One region of the Paraglaciecola aestuariivivens genome, then DNA from elsewhere that is predicted to be linked to it. Evidence: predicted binding sites of a transcription regulator. Region 1 holds the regulator's gene; each other region holds the start of a gene.

The links. The regulator sigma-54, encoded in region 1, starts transcription at its own class of promoters, with help from an activator protein. The targets are predictions, from matches to a motif close to GTTGGCACGNNNNTNGNNT.
Region 2: a site for sigma-54 is predicted at 1,856-1,874, ahead of flhA (flagellar biosynthesis protein FlhA). Genes of this name have one in related genera too.
Region 3: a site for sigma-54 is predicted at 2,420-2,438, ahead of fliE (flagellar hook-basal body complex protein FliE). Genes of this name have one in related genera too.
Region 4: a site for sigma-54 is predicted at 1,876-1,894, ahead of ACVCDT_RS09730 (DUF4097 family beta strand repeat-containing protein). Genes of this name have one in related genera too.

What each region holds. Positions count from the first base shown of each region.
Region 1 covers NZ_JBRKBA010000008.1:16,889-21,107, forward strand. Annotated here, with positions in the region: gene lptA (lipopolysaccharide transport periplasmic protein LptA) at 1-397, shown strand, start outside; gene lptB (LPS export ABC transporter ATP-binding protein) at 397-1,122, shown strand; gene ACVCDT_RS12445 (RNA polymerase factor sigma-54) at 1,290-2,783, shown strand; gene hpf (ribosome hibernation promoting factor) at 2,809-3,096, shown strand; gene ptsN (PTS IIA-like nitrogen regulatory protein PtsN) at 3,118-3,561, shown strand; gene rapZ (RNase adapter RapZ) at 3,562-4,219, shown strand, end outside.
Region 2 covers NZ_JBRKBA010000004.1:165,315-169,533, forward strand. Annotated here, with positions in the region: gene fliR (flagellar biosynthetic protein FliR) at 1-663, shown strand, start outside; gene flhB (flagellar biosynthesis protein FlhB) at 675-1,799, shown strand; gene flhA (flagellar biosynthesis protein FlhA) at 1,924-4,023, shown strand; gene flhF (flagellar biosynthesis GTPase FlhF) at 4,068-4,219, shown strand, end outside.
Region 3 covers NZ_JBRKBA010000004.1:151,451-155,669, reverse strand. Annotated here, with positions in the region: gene fliG (flagellar motor switch protein FliG) at 1-285, opposite strand, end outside; gene fliF (flagellar basal-body MS-ring/collar protein FliF) at 323-2,026, opposite strand; gene fliE (flagellar hook-basal body complex protein FliE) at 2,037-2,363, opposite strand; gene ACVCDT_RS07575 (sigma-54-dependent transcriptional regulator) at 2,660-4,009, opposite strand; gene ACVCDT_RS07570 (sensor histidine kinase) at 4,013-4,219, opposite strand, start outside.
Region 4 covers NZ_JBRKBA010000005.1:229,492-233,710, forward strand. Annotated here, with positions in the region: gene ACVCDT_RS09725 (sulfotransferase family protein) at 107-964, opposite strand; gene ACVCDT_RS09730 (DUF4097 family beta strand repeat-containing protein) at 1,140-1,811, opposite strand; gene ACVCDT_RS09735 (phytanoyl-CoA dioxygenase family protein) at 2,122-2,949, shown strand; gene ACVCDT_RS09740 (endonuclease) at 3,002-4,219, opposite strand, start outside.

The DNA of each region.
Region 1 (4,219 bases):
AAAAGCCACTTACGAAGGCAATGTGGTGATCAAACAAGGTTCGTTAGAAGTTAAAGCTGACGCGTTAGAAATTGATGCTAGCAAAGGCGAAGGCAAAGAAATTTTTATTGCAACAGGCAACCCTGCAACCTATTCACAAAAACAAGAAGATGGCAGTACAGTAACCGCCAGCGCGGATAGAATTGAATATCACAGAGATAGTCGTTCACTTAGCTTAGAAGGCAATGCCCATATCACCCAAAACTCCAGCAGTGTTAAAGGCAAATCCATAAAGTTTAATATGGAATTAGAACAAATTATTGCTCAGGGCAGTGATCAAGAAAGCGGTCGGGTAATCACGACTTTTCAGCCAGTCACTAAGACGCCAGAAGCTAAAACACAGGAAAACCAACCTTAATGGCCGTTTTAAAAGCTCAACATTTGGCTAAATCTTATAAATCACGCCAGGTAGTGCGGGATGTAAGTTTAGAGGTGTCTACTGGGCAAATAGTAGGACTGCTAGGCCCTAATGGTGCGGGAAAAACCACCACATTTTATATGATTGTTGGCTTAGTGCCTTTAGATAAAGGCGATATTTTTATTGATCAACAAGCCTTAACTTTACAACCTATGCATGTGCGTGCCAGACAAGGCATAGGTTACTTACCTCAAGAAGCCTCTATTTTTAGAAAGCTGACTGTACATCAAAACTTAATGGCTATTTTACAAACGCGCAAAGAGCTTTCGACCGAACAAAGAGAGCAACAAGCTGATTCACTTTTAGACGAATTCAATATAAACCATATTCGCAATAGCTTAGGTATGAGCTTATCTGGCGGTGAGCGGCGAAGAGTTGAAATTGCCCGCGCCTTAGCTGCCGACCCAGAATTTATATTATTAGATGAACCCTTTGCGGGAGTCGATCCTATCTCGGTAAACGACATTAAAAAGATTATTCAGCACTTGCGAGATCGCGGTTTAGGTGTGTTAATTACTGACCACAATGTCAGAGAAACCCTAGACGTTTGTGAAAAAGCTTACATAGTCAGTCATGGTGAACTCATAGCTTCTGGCACTGCCGAAGAAGTTTTAAGTGATCAACGTGTAAGAGATGTATACCTAGGTGAACAATTCAGGCTATAGTTAAGCTATTCATGACTCTTAATTTACGAATTTTTATCCTTGACCTAAACTGGATTCAACCCATAATCAACTGATAGATATGAAGAAATCCAACTTAGCCAGCAAAATGTCGCAAATCAAGAGTGTAACTCGGCTGATAACAACAACAGACTAAGCATAAGAAGTAAATGAAACCCTCTTTACAGTTAAAATTTAGCCAACAACTCACTATGACTCCGCAGCTGCAACAGGCGATTAAGCTGTTGCAGTTATCAACCTTGGATTTACAAACTGAAATTCAAGAGGCCCTTGATTCTAATCCATTGTTAGAAATAGATGAGCAGCAAGACAATGCTAGTGACGAAAAAGCCCTAGAAACCAATCACAGCGCCGATGCAAAAGACGAGAGCAATTCACAAAAAGAAGTCAGCGCCGACAGCGTTGAAACCGGTGATGCCCTGCAAAATAACGATATTCCCGAAGATTTACCTCTAGACAGCACTTGGGATGAATATCTGAGTGCCTCTTCTGCGCCTTCATCTATGACCAGCGCCGGCTCAGCAGGCGATGACGACCAAGTTTTTCAGGGTGAAACCACAGACAATATTCAAGACCATTTATTATGGCAGATGCGTCTCACCCATTTTAGCGAAACAGACGCCGCCATTGCTATGGCTATTATTGACTCTATTGACGAAGCTGGTTACTTAACTATCAGTACCGAAGAAGTGCTGGCTAGCATGGATGATGAAGAAATAGAGTTAGATGAAGTAGAAGTGGTGCTCAAGCGCATTCAAATGTTTGATCCTGTTGGCTCTGGCGCTCGCAGTGCCCAAGAGTGTTTATTAATTCAACTTAAACAATTTGCTCCCGATACCCCTTGGTTAGAAGAAGCCAAGATGTTAATCACTGAATATTGCGATTTAATTGGCAGTAAAGACTACCGTACCTTAATGCGCAAAACTCGTCTAAAAGAAGACGAGTTACGCGAAGTTATGCGTTTACTGCAAAGCCTTAACCCTAGACCTGGCACAGCTATAGTCACGGGTGAATCTGAATACGTGATCCCAGATGTGTCTGTGTCTAAAAAGAATGGCCGCTGGACAGTAGAGCTTAACCCCGACAGCTTACCCAAGCTCAATGTAAACCAACAATATGCGGCTATGAGCAAGGGCTTAAAAAACGCCTCTGACAGCCAGTTTATTCGTTCGCATTTACAAGAAGCTAAGTGGTTTATAAAAAGTGTCGAAAGTCGAAACGAAACCTTATTAAAAGTGTCAAACTGCATAGTGCAACAACAAATGGGCTTTTTTGAACATGGGCCAGAAATGATGAAGCCTATGGTACTCAATGATGTGGCTGAAATGGTAGATATGCATGAGTCTACAATCAGCCGAGTAACAACCCAGAAGTATATGCACACACCTAGAGGGATTTTTGAACTAAAATATTTCTTCTCTAGTCATGTTGCCACTGAAACTGGAGGCGAATGTTCGTCTACTGCTATTCGAGCTTTAATTAAAAAGCTGGTAGCAGCCGAAAAACCAAGTAAACCATTAAGTGATAGTAAGATTGCCCAATTGTTAGCCGACCAAGGCATTAAAGTGGCACGGCGTACAATAGCAAAATATCGGGAGTCTTTAATGATCCCACCGTCAAACCAACGTAAGAGCCTACTATAGGCGGATTGAAGAAGGAGAAGGCGATATGCAAATTAACCTGACCGGTCATCATGTAGATATTACAGATTCTTTAAGAGACTACGTAGACACAAAATTTACTAAATTAGAACGACACTACGATGCCATTAACAATGTTTATGTCATTTTAAATGTAGAAAAGTTGAATCAAAAAGCCGAAGCCACATTACACCTTAGCGGCACTGAAGTTTTTGCCACATCCGAACATACCGATATGTATGCCGCCATTGATGCTTTAATCGATAAACTTGACCGACAAGTGATAAAGCACAAGGAAAAAGTTAAACGCCATTAACCCCCAACCATTAGAATCGCAATGGAAATAAAAGATATTCTGCACCCTGACTGCACTATATGTGCAGTTCAAGGTAGCAGCAAAAAGAAAGTGCTCGAATTGATTAGTCAAATTGCCAACCAGCATTTGATTGACATAGATCAAGCCACTATTTTAGCCAGTTTGATATGCCGCGAAAAAATGGGCAGTACGGGTATTGGCAATGGTATTGCGCTACCTCATGGGCGTTTACGCGATTTAGAAAAAGTGCTAGCTATAGTGGTAACCACTGAGCATGGGATTGATTTCGACGCTATAGACAATGCTCCCGTAGATGTCTTTTTTGCGATTTTAGTACCCGAAAATAAAGCCTCAGAACATTTAGGCACTTTGTCTGCCATTGCGTTTAAGCTAAATAATAAAGTGACCTTAGATAAAATGCGTAAGGCAAAAACCGATCAAGAATTATTTGAGGCTATCATTTAAATGAAATTAATCATTATTAGTGGGCGTTCTGGTTCAGGTAAATCCATTGTATTGCGCTCACTAGAAGATTTAGGTTACTACTGCGTAGACAACATCCCAGTTAATTTATTGCCAACATTAACCCATACAGTGGTAGACGAGTACGATCAGGTTGCGGTCAGCATAGACGTTCGAAACTTACCCAAAAACCCCAACGAGTTAGTGGAAATTCTTGATTACCTGCCATCGACTTGGACTATGACCATACTCTATTTAGATGCCAGCGATGACATATTAATTAAACGCTTTAGTGAAACCCGACGTTTACATCCTTTATCTAAACAAAATAAGTCACTATCTGCGGCTATCCATGCTGAAAGCCAACTTTTGGCCCCTATAGCAGAACGCGCTGATTTATACTTAGATACAGACCAACTCAGCGTTCACCAATTAGCCGAATTAGTGCGAGAGCGCATATTAGGCAAAAAAAGCTCTCGTTTAGTTTTGGTATTTGAATCTTTTGGTTTTAAGCATGGAATACCTAAAGATGCGGATTACGTATTTGATGGGCGCTTTTTACCCAATCCACATTGGGAGCCAGACCTAAAACACCTCACAGGCTTAGATGCGCCTGTGCAAAACTTTTTAGGCTCACAACCCATAGTAACCAAATTTATTT
Region 2 (4,219 bases), on a different contig from region 1:
ACCACCAGAGCCTTATTAACCCTGTTTTTAACTTTGTTAATTATGCCGGTGATCCCCCCTGTGCCAGTGCAAGAGGTCTTTTCTGTCGGAACATTTTTGTTGGTTATCCAGCAGATCATCATAGGTGTGGCCTTAGGCTTTATTTCTAATATGGTGTTAAACACCTTTGTTTTAGCAGGACAGATAGTTGCCTTGCAAACAGGTTTAGGATTTGCGTCTATTGTTGATCCGGTCAATGGGATCAATGTGCCAGCAGTGGGGCAGTTTTATTTAATTTTGGCCACCTTAATGTTTTGGGCATTAGATGGGCATTTAGCCATGATCCGCATGGTTGTTATGAGTTTTGAGGCCTTTCCCATAGGCCAAGCCTGGTTTGCCCCTGAGCAATTTAGAGATATTGCCCATTGGGCAGGTTGGATGTTTATCTCGGCTGTTACCTTGTCGCTTGCCCCAATAGTTTCGTTATTAATTGTGAATTTAGCTTTTGGGGTAATGACTAAAGCCGCGCCTCAGCTCAATATTTTTAGTATTGGTTTTGCCATTGCCCAAATTATGGGCTTATTAATTATTTGGCTAACCCTAGACAACCTAACACACCACTTTGAAATTATGTGGGATAGAGCACAAAACATGATGTGCCAATTAGTGTTGGTATGCCCTTGAGGAGGTAAGACGTGTCTGATGCAAATGAAAAAACCGAAGAACCCACCTCCAAAAAGATTGAGGACTCCCGCAAGAAAGGTCAAATAGCCCGATCTAAAGAGTTGTCAACTGCCTTGGTATTAATTGCCAGCGCCATTTGTTTTTTAATTATGGGATCGCAAATCGCCACGGCCATTTTTAAAGTGACCCAAAGAACTTTTACTTTGTCCCGTGATGAAACCTACGATTGGACTCACATGTTTCAAGCCTGGGGTTTTGCCATTGAAACCATCACTTGGCCAGTGTTGTTGTATATGCTCATTGTGACTGCTGCGGGTATTTATGGAAACATTGCCCTAGGTGGCTATAACTTCACTTGGGATTCTGCCGCCCCTAAAGCACAAAAAATTAGTCCTATAGCAGGGTTTAAACGTATGTTTGGCATGAACAGTGTGGTGGAGTTATTTAAAGCCATAGCCAAATTTGTGGTGGTGGCCGCTATGGCTTATGTGGCCTTAATTATGTTTGAAGACGAAGCCTTGCACCTTGATTTAGAACTGTACCCCCTCAACCTTTTCCATGCCATGGATCTGATTGCTTGGGGATTTTTAATTATGTGTTGCGCCCTGATCCCTATTGCGATTTTTGATGTGCCTTACCAAAGCCACAAGCACAACAAAGAAATGAAAATGTCACTGCAAGAAGTTAAAGACGAACGCAAAAATGCCGATGGTGATCCTCAAGTTAAAAGTCGTATTCGTAAATTACAATATCAAGCCGCGGCAAATCGCATGATGCAAGAAGTACCTAATGCAGATGTGGTGGTAACTAACCCCACTCACTTCTCAGTGGCACTAAAATATGACCAATTAGGAACTCGCGCGCCTACCTTAGTGGCCAAAGGGGTAGACGAAATGGCCATGCATATCCGAACTATTGCTACCGCCCATGACGTACCTATTGTGGCTTCACCTATGCTGGCTAGGGCAATTTATTACTCTACTGAAGCGGATCATGAAATTCCTGAAAAACTGTTTATGGCAGTGGCACAAGTCTTGGCTTATGTTTATCAACTTAAAGCCTTTAAACAAGGTAAAGGTAAGCGTCCTAAACCTTTAAAAACTAACTTGCCTATCCCTCCTGAGTTAAGACGCTAAGCTGTGAAACGTAATTTATTTGCCGGTTAGCAAATTAAACCCTTATAAATTTCATACTTGGCGTACTAGTTGCTTTGTCTTGTTTTAATAAGATTAACTCTAACAAAGCGTCAATTTTTCGTTTATGCAATTAGCCTCCTATTTAAATCGCTTCGATAGCAGCCAAGTAAAATCTATCGCCTCAGGTTTAGGCGCACCTTTGGTGTTATTAGCCATTATGGGCATGGTGATTTTGCCCATGCCGGCCTTTCTTTTAGATATTTTATTCAGCTTTAATATTGCCCTGTCGTTAATGGTGATTTTGGTTTCTGTGTTTACTAAAAAGCCAGTGGATTTTGGTATTTTTCCTTTGGTTTTGCTTATCGCTACCGTTTTGCGCTTGGCATTAAATGTTGCTTCAACCCGTATTGTATTACTAGAAGGGCACGAAGGGGGCGACGCGGCAGGAAAGGTAATTCAGGCATTTGGTGAAGTGGTAATTGGCGGAAATTATGCCGTAGGTATAGTGGTGTTTGCCATCTTATTGATCATCAATTTTAAAGTGGTAACCGCAGGTGCAGGGCGTATATCTGAAGTAAGCGCGCGTTTTACTCTAGACGCCATGCCAGGTAAACAAATGGCAATAGATGCGGATCTAAATGCGGGCTTTATTGACGCAGACGAAGCCCGCAAACGCCGCTTTGAAATTACTAGCGAAGCTGACTTTTATGGCTCAATGGACGGTGCCTCAAAATTTGTGAAAGGTGATGCCATAGCCGGTTTATTTATTATGTTGATCAACATAATAGGCGGGTTGTTTATTGGGATCATCCAGCACGATCTAACCTTTAGTAATGCAGTAGAAATCTATACCCTATTGACCATAGGAGATGGCTTAGTAGCACAAATTCCTTCGTTATTGTTATCGGTTGCCACCGCTATTATTGTAACCCGCGAAAACGATTCCCAAGAAATGGGGAGCGAGCTGTCTAAACAATTAGGTAATCCGCAGGCGCTATATATTACTTCAGGTATTTTATTTGTAATGGGTATAGTGCCAGGCATGCCAAACATAGCCTTTTTAGGTTTTAGTGCCTTAGTGGGGGGGTATGCTTATTATTTACATTGGCGTAAACAAAAACTCGCTCAGCAACCAGAAGTGCTTGCCCCTGCAACTAGTCAAAGTCAGCAACCCGCAGAAATCAAAGAGTTGGGTTGGGATGATGTGCAACATGTAGATACCATAGGGTTAGAAGTAGGCTATCGCCTCATTCCTTTAGTGGATAAAGCCCAAGGTGGAGAGTTACTAACCCGTATTAAAGGGGTGCGTAAAAAGCTTTCGCAAGAATTGGGATTTTTAATTCCTCCTGTGCATATTCGAGATAATTTAGATTTAAGCCCAAATAACTACAGCATCTCTATGTTAGGGGTGACTGTAGGCGAAGCAGAGCTGAGCCATGACGATGAACTGGCCATCAATCCAGGCCAAGTATTTGGCAAATTAGACGGAAAAGTCACTAAAGATCCGGCTTTTGGTTTAGATGCGGTATGGATTAAAGCCAGTCAAAGAGAGCATGCTCAAACCTTAGGTTACACGGTAGTAGATGCGGCTACTGTGGTAGCTACGCATTTAAGTCAGCTATTAACCAATAATGCTTATCAATTATTAGGGCACGAAGAAGTACAGCAATTGTTAGATTTGCTAGCTAAAAACAGTCCTAAATTAGTTGAAGGCTTAGTACCAGATATTCTACCGCTAAGTACAGTAGTGAAAGTGCTACAAACTATGTTGTACGAAGGGGTACCAATTCGCGATATGCGTTCAATTGTACAAACCTTGTGTGAGTTTGGACCTAAGAGTCAAGATCCAGATGTATTGGTCTCGGCTGTACGTATCGCCTTAAAACGCCTCATTATTCAAGAAATTAACGGTGGAGCTGCAGAAATCCCTGTTATTACCTTAGCTCCAGAGTTGGAACAAATGTTGCACCAGTCATTACAAGCAGGTGGAGCGGATGGGGCTGGCATAGAGCCAGGGTTGGCAGAACGTCTTCAAGGTTCATTAAATGAAGCCGCTCAACAACAAGAATTAGCTGGCGAGCCAGCAGTATTACTGACATCTGGCATGTTAAGGCCAGTGCTATCGAAGTTTTTAAAACACTCAGTGAATGGATTGCATGTGTTGTCGTATCAGGAAATTCCGGACGACAAACAAATAAAAATCGTCAGTGCAGTGGGTCAATAATCTGACACAAAGTGAATACTTAAGGTGTTACACGAGGAGTAAATATGAAAATCAGACGTTTTTATGGCAAGGACATGCGTGAAGCGCTCAAGCAAGTTAAAGATGAACTTGGTGGAGATGCGGTGATCATGTCAAATAAAAAACATGCTGATGGCATTGAAATAGTTGCGGCTTACGATAAAGAGCCTGAGTCGAC
Region 3 (4,219 bases), on a different contig from region 1:
AGTTAAAGCACGTTTCACAAAGTCTGTGCTTTGGAAACCTATGGTGCTGTAGTTTTGGATCTCTTCGATAAAGTGTTTATGCACAGCGGTAATTTTAGGCTGAGTCATATCATCGATTTGCGCCATGGCTTGACCCAACTTTTGCACTTGTTTGGGCTCAAGATGCTTTAATATTTGCGCAGCATCATCTTCTGATAAGCTCAGTAATAAAATAGCGGCTTTATCCACCCCTTCTAATTTACTGACGTCATAGCTTACTTCTTCGGTTGGTTGTTCTTCAGCCATGTTCTAACCTTTTACCCAATAAGAATTTAAATTTGTATTATTCATCTAATAACATCCAGTTTTTCACCACTTGTGAAGATAGCTCAGGCTCGTTAGCAACTAGCGCTCTTACGGCTTTTAGCACATCTTCATCTTTGTGTAAGTCTGGCAGCATAAAGGTACCATCAGCGGCGAAGCCTACTTGTGATTCATCAAACTCTTCGGCTAACAAGCTGATGGTTTCATCACCTAAGTCTAGACCTTCATCAGCATCTGTATCATCTGATTTCACATCATCTGGGTAAATAAGCTTGCGAACCATAGGTCTAACCACAACCAAGATTAACAGCGCTATGATAAATATGCCGCCGCCAAGCTTAAGCAAGGGTAAAAACTTGGGATCTTCCCAAAACGGCATTTCTACTGGTGCCACTTCACCTTCGCGACTAAAAGGAATACTCACAACTTCTAAAGAGTCACCACGAGTCACATCAAAACCAATGCCACCTTGCAATAAACGACGAATATCTAACAATTCGGCTTGTGGTCTAGGCACGCTAGTTTGCGTACCATCTTCGGCAGTAGTGGTGATATAGTCTAGCGCCACTGAAACACTTAATCGACGTATTACCCCTACCTGTTGCTTGGTATGGCTAACAGTAGTGTCTAATTCGTAATTACGGGTTTCTTCTTTGTGGTTACGCCCAGGGGTAGTACGAGACGCACCTGTGCCTACAGCTTGTTCGGGAATATTCGATTCAACTGGGGGTTGATTGGTTAACGCCCCAGGAATACCAGCTATCACTCCACCAATACTGTTATCTTCTATTGTCATTTCACTACGAATAGCAGGCAAATCTGGGTTGTAGCTGCGCTGAGTTTGCTCAACCGAGGTAAAGTCCATAGTGACATCAGCTTGGGCTGTGTAATTTCCTAAACCTAATACTGGTATTAATATTGAGTCTATTTTTTCTAGGTATTCACTTTCACGTTTTTGCTCTAATTCGTATTCTTTGCGTGAACGCGCAGATTCCGCCCCTTGCGAGCCAGAATTCAACAAACGTCCATTACTATTAGTCACTGTTACCCGGTCTGGCTCTAGGCCTTGTACTGCTGAGGCCACAATATCAATGATAGAATTCACTTCTTCACTTGAAATCATCGCTCCACGTCTAGTGGTGACTACTACTGTTGCACTGGCTTTTTTCTCGCGTCTTGCAAACACATTTTCTTTAGGTAAAGCCAATAAAACTTTAGCCCGAGACACCGCATTCATTTCTTCTATAGTTGACGCAATTTGTTTTTCTCTGGCATGTTTTAAACGTTCTTTTTCTACCCTTTGACTGACCCCAAACCCCATATCTTGCATGATGATGTCGGTACCAGCCGAATCACTTTGGCTAATGCCTTGACGGGTCATACCTAATTTAATGCTTTGGTATTGCTCGCCACTCACGTAAACCGTATTGCCTTCTAAGCGATAGTCAATTTGCGCTTGATCTAAATAATCTAGAGTTTCGATTAACTCTTGGGTTTCCATAGTCGCTAAAGGACGATAGTCAGGCTCGTGCGCCCAGATCAAAATAAAAATGGCAATGACCACACAGATCACTAATGCCACAACTAAGGTAATTTGACGGAATAAATCTGGACTGCCTATGGAGTCCATAAAACCAGATTTTTGCTCTGGCACTGAGTCATCTGAGTACATATCTGTACCCGTATCACTCATCGCTAATTCTGTACTTGCTGCTTCAGCCACGCGTTAGCTCCTAAACTGGCATATTCATTATTTGTTTATAGGCATCAAGTACTTTATTTCTGACTTGAACTGTTGCTTCAAAAGCAATGCCGGCTTTTTCTTTGGCTACCATCACATCGGCCAAGCTTAAGCTTTTATCACCCATATCAAATGCTATGGCTTTTTCTTTAGAGTCCAATTGCAATTCATTCACCGTACCAACGGCTTGACTAAGTAGAGCGGCAAAGTTCTGCGAAGACGGATTACCGCCAATAGCATTAGACTCGCCCAACCCTAACTTGGTCTGCTCGGCCATGCCTTGTAATTCTTGATAAAGAGACTGTGCTTTAATGTCCATAAGACGCTCCACTTGCCAATTTGCAATTTAACTTTTGCTTTAACTAACTAGTGTATTAGCAAGGTGAATGCCAAATTAAAAATAACAGCAAAATTAATTTTATTGTTATTTTTCAATAACTTGAATAGGTAGACGTGTGTAATTTTAACGTCATAAAATTGACTCTTAGTTAAATCAAACAAAAGCGCCGCAAGCGCACCACCAAGTCAAAGGTTATGCATAGCTGCATTTAATTAAGTCATAGATAAAAAAAGCCACCGTATAAACGGTGGCTAAAGGGGTACAACTTAAGTGTGTTAGGCGGGTAAATCTATGCCAACTTCGCGCATTTTAGCTAATTTGTACCTTAGGGTTCTAGGACTAATACCTAAGCGCTCGGCCACATCTTTACGTCTACCTTTACAACTTTGCAGGGTGTCTAAAATAATTTGATGTTCTTGCTGTCGTAACTCTGAGCCTAACTTGCTGTTATCTTCTTCTTGAATCTCTAGCTCAGAAGTCACTGGATTTGCACTAGGCATATCCTGTTCGATCATAAGATCTTGTGCATCAATTTGCTGGCCATCTGATAATATCAGTGCACGTTGGATCACGTTTTCTAGTTCGCGCACATTACCTGGCCAACTATGTTGCAATAACTTACTGCGACCAGCAGCGGTGAGTTTAGCAATGGCACTGCCCTGTTTTAGGCAATGACGATCTATTAAATGTTCGGCTAATGGAATAATATCCCCAGCCCTTTTATCTAAAGGTAACCAGGTTAATGGAAAAACATTTAAGCGGTAGTATAAATCTTCTCTAAACTCTCCAGCATCAACCGTTTGTTTTAAGTTACGGTTACTGGTTGCTATGACTCTTACATCTAACGCTATGGTTTTACGACTGCCTAAGCGCTCTACTTCTTTTTCTTGTAAGACCCTTAACAATTTCACTTGTAGGTTGAGAGCCATTTCACTGATTTCATCTAGCAAAATAGTGCCGCCTTGGGCTTGTTCAAACTTACCTGGGCAAGCCTGCAAGGCACCGGTAAATGCGCCTTTGTCGTAACCAAACAAAGTGGCTTCAAGCATGTTTTCGGGGATCGCCGCGCAATTAATGGCCACAAAAGGTTGCTGGCTACGAGCCGATTGATCGTGAATATAACGGGCTAAAACTTCTTTACCCGAACCACTAGGCCCTAACACCATAACGGTCGCGTCTGAGCGCGCCACTTTTTTGGCTAAAGCTAATAATTGCAAACTACTGGGATCATCAACCACAGGAGTACGCGACTCTACTTTTTGTGCAGGTGCGTATCTGCCAACTAAATTTAATAACACTTCTGGAGCAAAGGGTTTAGATAAATAGTCGGTGGCACCATCACGCATGGCCTGTACGGCATCGTCTATGGTGGCGTAGGCGGTCATGAGTAAAATAGCCAAATTAGGATATTTAAGCTTAATATTTTTTAATAAAGTTAAGCCACTCATGCCCTCCATTTGAATATCACTTACCACTAAATCAACACTTTGTTCGGCCAATTTAATCATAGCCTGTTCGCCACTGTCGGCTTCAATCACTTGGTATCCACCTAACATTAGGGTATCAACTAGGGCTTCGCGTAAACCAGCATCGTCCTCAACTATCAAAATTTTAGATTGGGTCATATATTAGCTCCCCGCTACACGAGCGTAGTGTTGTTGCGATTGAGTTTCTGCCACATTAGCTTGATTGGTATGTGTCGCTTGTGTGGTTTTAAAGATGGGTAATGACAAGGTAAAACAGGCGCCACCTTGCTTTTGGTTGTGTACTTGAACGCGGCCTTGATGTGACTGAGCCACACTTCTTACCACTGCTAGGCCCAAACCTGTGCCGTT
Region 4 (4,219 bases), on a different contig from region 1:
GTGTGAGAATGTGGGAAGCTAAGCTGGTAAAAATAAAGCCATTCATTAGAACGGCGTTAGACTGGTAGAGCTTTGTACTGGTTAATTTAAGATAAATTTGTATAGCCTATTGATAGGCCTTCCAAAATTGCGCCATGCTTTCAATGCTTTGCCAGGCAGGAGAGTTAAATACATGAGCATCGTATATGGTTTTCCACTTAGGGGCCTGAGGGGCAACTTTATTGCGAATAATATGCAAATCTTTAAAGCCGTAAACTGAGTCATCTTCATGGGTGACTTGCTCAACATGATTGAAGTTATGTTGGTAGTCTTTTTGGCCTAAAAATTGATAAATGCCAGACAAGGTTTGAGCAGGCTTGGCAGTTAGATCATCGTATTCTACAAAATGCATATTATTACGCCACCCTCTGGTGATGGCATCGCGTATGGCATTGAAGGCCCGGCCTACAGGTTGAGTGTCGTCTGCAAAAACTTCTACTCGTCCTCGAGCGGTTTTAAATTTCATCGCCATAGCGTTTTCTTGTGGCAGCTGACCTAACCCAGAGGTGCTTCGGTAAAGTTGTTCAAAAGAGGCCAATACATCGCGTAAATCACGTACTGTGACTATCACCTTAACATTTTCACGGCCTCCAACTAACTCCCCTGCCATTTCTAAAAACTCACACCAAAAGCGATTTTTATCAATACAAATAGGTTGTGGTGCATGAGTGAAGTAGCTTTGCAGCATATCACTCAGAACTTGTTTTTTGATTTTTTCACTGAGGGCCCGATCCATGGCTTTAAAGGCTTGGTTTTGATCCCAGTGGTTTCTAACGTTGACTAACATGTCAATTATGCCCGAAGTGGGAGTGGTATAAATGTGTGGATTTTGCGCCAAAATATTAGTTAATAAAGTCGAACCACTGCGAGGTAAACCGGCAATAAAATAAATGGTTTTGGGAGAATTATTGTTATTATCTGACATCAAACGGCCTTTAAAATTTAATATGAAATTGATTAACTGGATTGACCTTAAAGGGCTGGAAAAAAAAGTCAAGAGGCGGGATTTTAACTAATAGATCCTGAGCTTAATGAACAACTTAGTAGTAAACCTATCTGACTAACCCTAGTTGGGTTAGTCAGCAGTTTAGGCTTAAGAATTAGTATTTGTGCTCAACCTTGTCTAATAACTCTGTGTTGGCAATCTCTAACACAACTTTTTGGCGTAGAATGATACGGCCTGCCACATTTGAACTGGCATCTATGATGAGTTTGGGGGGATTATGTTTGCGTTCTTTTTCGCTCCACCATCCATTGCCCTCAGGCGACTCAAATTCTAGATCGCCATTAACTTGGGTATTGTGAGTTAAATAAATACTGCCATTTTTAGTACGTACATTCTCTTTTACTAGGCTTTGTGTTAGCAATATGTCGCCATTTACTGTAGTTACATCGCCGCCAATTTCCGCCCCTTTAGCTAACTCAACAGTACCGTTAACTGTGCTTACGTCTGCCTTAACTCGCAAATTTTTATTGGCTTCTATATTGCCGTTAACAGTAGAGACTTTAACTACAGATACATTTTTACCTAGGTGGATATTACCGTTTACCGCATCGAGATCTTTAGCGCTGCTATTGTCTGAAATTTCAATATTGCCATTGACTGAGGACAAATCACCTACTTCTCGGTTGGCCTCAATTTCAACGCCACCAAACACACTGCTGTAATCGCCATTGCTGTCTTTGTTTCCCCCAACGTGAATGATACAACCCGACAGGCCAAGTGCGATTGAGCCTAAAAGTAAATTTTGGATAGTTTTATTGTAAGTCATAGTGTCCTTCTAAATTTTTGATTAATGGTTAAATTACGAATTGGTTCAAAGGTTTTACAAGCTTAAGCAGGCCTTGTACCAAGATGTTAAGTGTATGAAATGCTTATTATCTTTCTGCAAGGGTAAAGGTTAGTCGCAGAATAAATACTAAAGGTTGGTAAAATACACAATTAATTAGTCAATTTGTTTATCAAGCGAGTCTTGGTTTATCGGTTGGCTGAATAAAGCAGACTTGTTGGCTTGTACTTTGTTTTAGCTTACGGCATCTTAAACGGCTTTCGTACTTTAATCGATTAAGGTGAATAAATTAATGCTTAGCCAAGACCAACTTAACAGTTACCAACAACAGGGCTATTTAGTGTTAGATGGCTGTTTTTCGCTGCAGCAAATGTTAGAGCTTAAAGAAGCCGCCAATCAAATAGTAGAGGATTTTGATCCAAATTCTAGCCGTACTGTGTTTTCTACCGAAGACCAAAGCCAAACTCGAGATCAATATTTTTTAACCTCAGGTGATAAAGTTAGGTGTTTTTTTGAGGATGGAGCTTTTGATACAGACGGCCAGCTAAAACAGCCTAAATCACTAAGTATTAATAAAATTGGCCATGCATTGCATAACTTGTCGCCAGTGTTTAAAGCCTTTAGCCACAGCGACAAAATTCGCTCTATTGCCCAAGACTTGGGGTTAGAAAAACCGCAAATTCATCAGTCTATGTATATTTTTAAGCAACCTAAAATTGGTGGGGTGATTCGCTGGCACCAAGACGCCAGTTACTTTTTAACCTCGCCAATATCTGTGGTGACGTTTTGGTTAGCGGTGGAAGATGCGACTTTGCAAAATGGTTGCCTGCAAGTGGGCGAGGGCTGTGCCAATATGCCGTTAAAAGAGCAATTTGTTCGGCATCCAGACGACACCACAGAATTGATTCAATTACACGATTTGCCTTGGCCAAGCGACAATACCGCCAAGCCATTAGAAGTTAAAGCAGGCACTTTGGTGGTGTTTAATGGTTTATTGCCACACTTTAGCGCGCCTAATTTGTCGGCTAAGTCTCGTCATGCTTTTACCTTACATATTACTTGCGCAAACACTGAATATGCTAAACAAAACTGGTTGCAAGCCAGCCCTAGCGCACTCTAGTTTGCGTCTAGCTGGGTAAAAAAAGCCATGCGTTTAGTGCATGGCCTAGCTATTAGAACTGAATACTCCAGTTGTTGAGCTGTCCTGTATCTCTGCGGTAATGGTCGCGAACACTTAAGCTCCACACCCCTTGAGCGTTGCCCGATACATTAGCTTGATAAGTCTCTACTATATTTTGTCCGCCGTCTTTTTTCGATTGCGACTTTAACAAGTAACTGCTGCCGTCTGGGGCAATGAGGGTAACGCTTATGTCTCCTCTAAAACTATGGGATATATTCACCGCAACACTTACGCTGTTAGCTGCACCTGTGCGATTTACGTTTATATCGCTAGTAATAGTGCTTCTGTCTGGAATAAATATCGCTGTAGTGTTTTCAAAGTAACTAGGTTGATTAACCGGCGCACTTACGCTAATTGAGTCGCTAAATTGGCTAGTTGCACCTTGGTTATCTGTAACAGTTAATACAACAGAATATGTGCCATCTGTGGAGTAACTATGTTGTACTGAACTTCCACTGGCTGTACTGCCATCACCTAGTGCCCAGCTTGCACTGGCAATACTGCCATCGCTGTCGGTACTGGTGTCAGTAAAGGTACAGGTCAAGTCAGTGCAATTGAAGACAAAAGATGCATTTGGCGCTTGGTTTGCAGGTGTACCTCCACCACTTATGCTTTGATTTGTATTAAATTGTCCTTTGGTGTTTACCCCAGCTGCTTGCCAGGTAAAGTCACTAGCTTGTTGGCCACTACCTGAAAGTTGCAATGAATAACCCACTGGGGTATTGCTGGTTTCGCTTACTCCAACGTTAGTGGACGTTAAGCCGGCTGCTGCGCCATCAGTAGCTGTCATCACTCCTTCGTAGCTGATAAAGTCGACGACATTGTTGCTGGCATCAATTAAAGCAATACCATCTGGAGCGCCATTTTGTAAGCCACTAAAGTCAAAAGCTAAAGTTCCCAAACCATTTTGTTGATTGGTAATCACCCCAGCTAAGTTCACAGTTTTATAAACTGTGCCACCATTGCCGTTATAAGCAACTAAGCTCCAACCTGTTAAATCGGTATTTGCATTACCTGCTACTTCAACAAATTCACCTACATCTGTACTGTCGTTGTCGTAATGAAATTCATTAATCCACACCGCCGTAGCTGGCGTGCCAGAGTCTAAGGTAGTGGCAGATGCTTGGGCACTGAAACCAGATTCGTTATTTGAGGTATCAATGGCTGCAACCACATAATAATAGCTAGTGTTGGCGGTCAACCCAGAGTC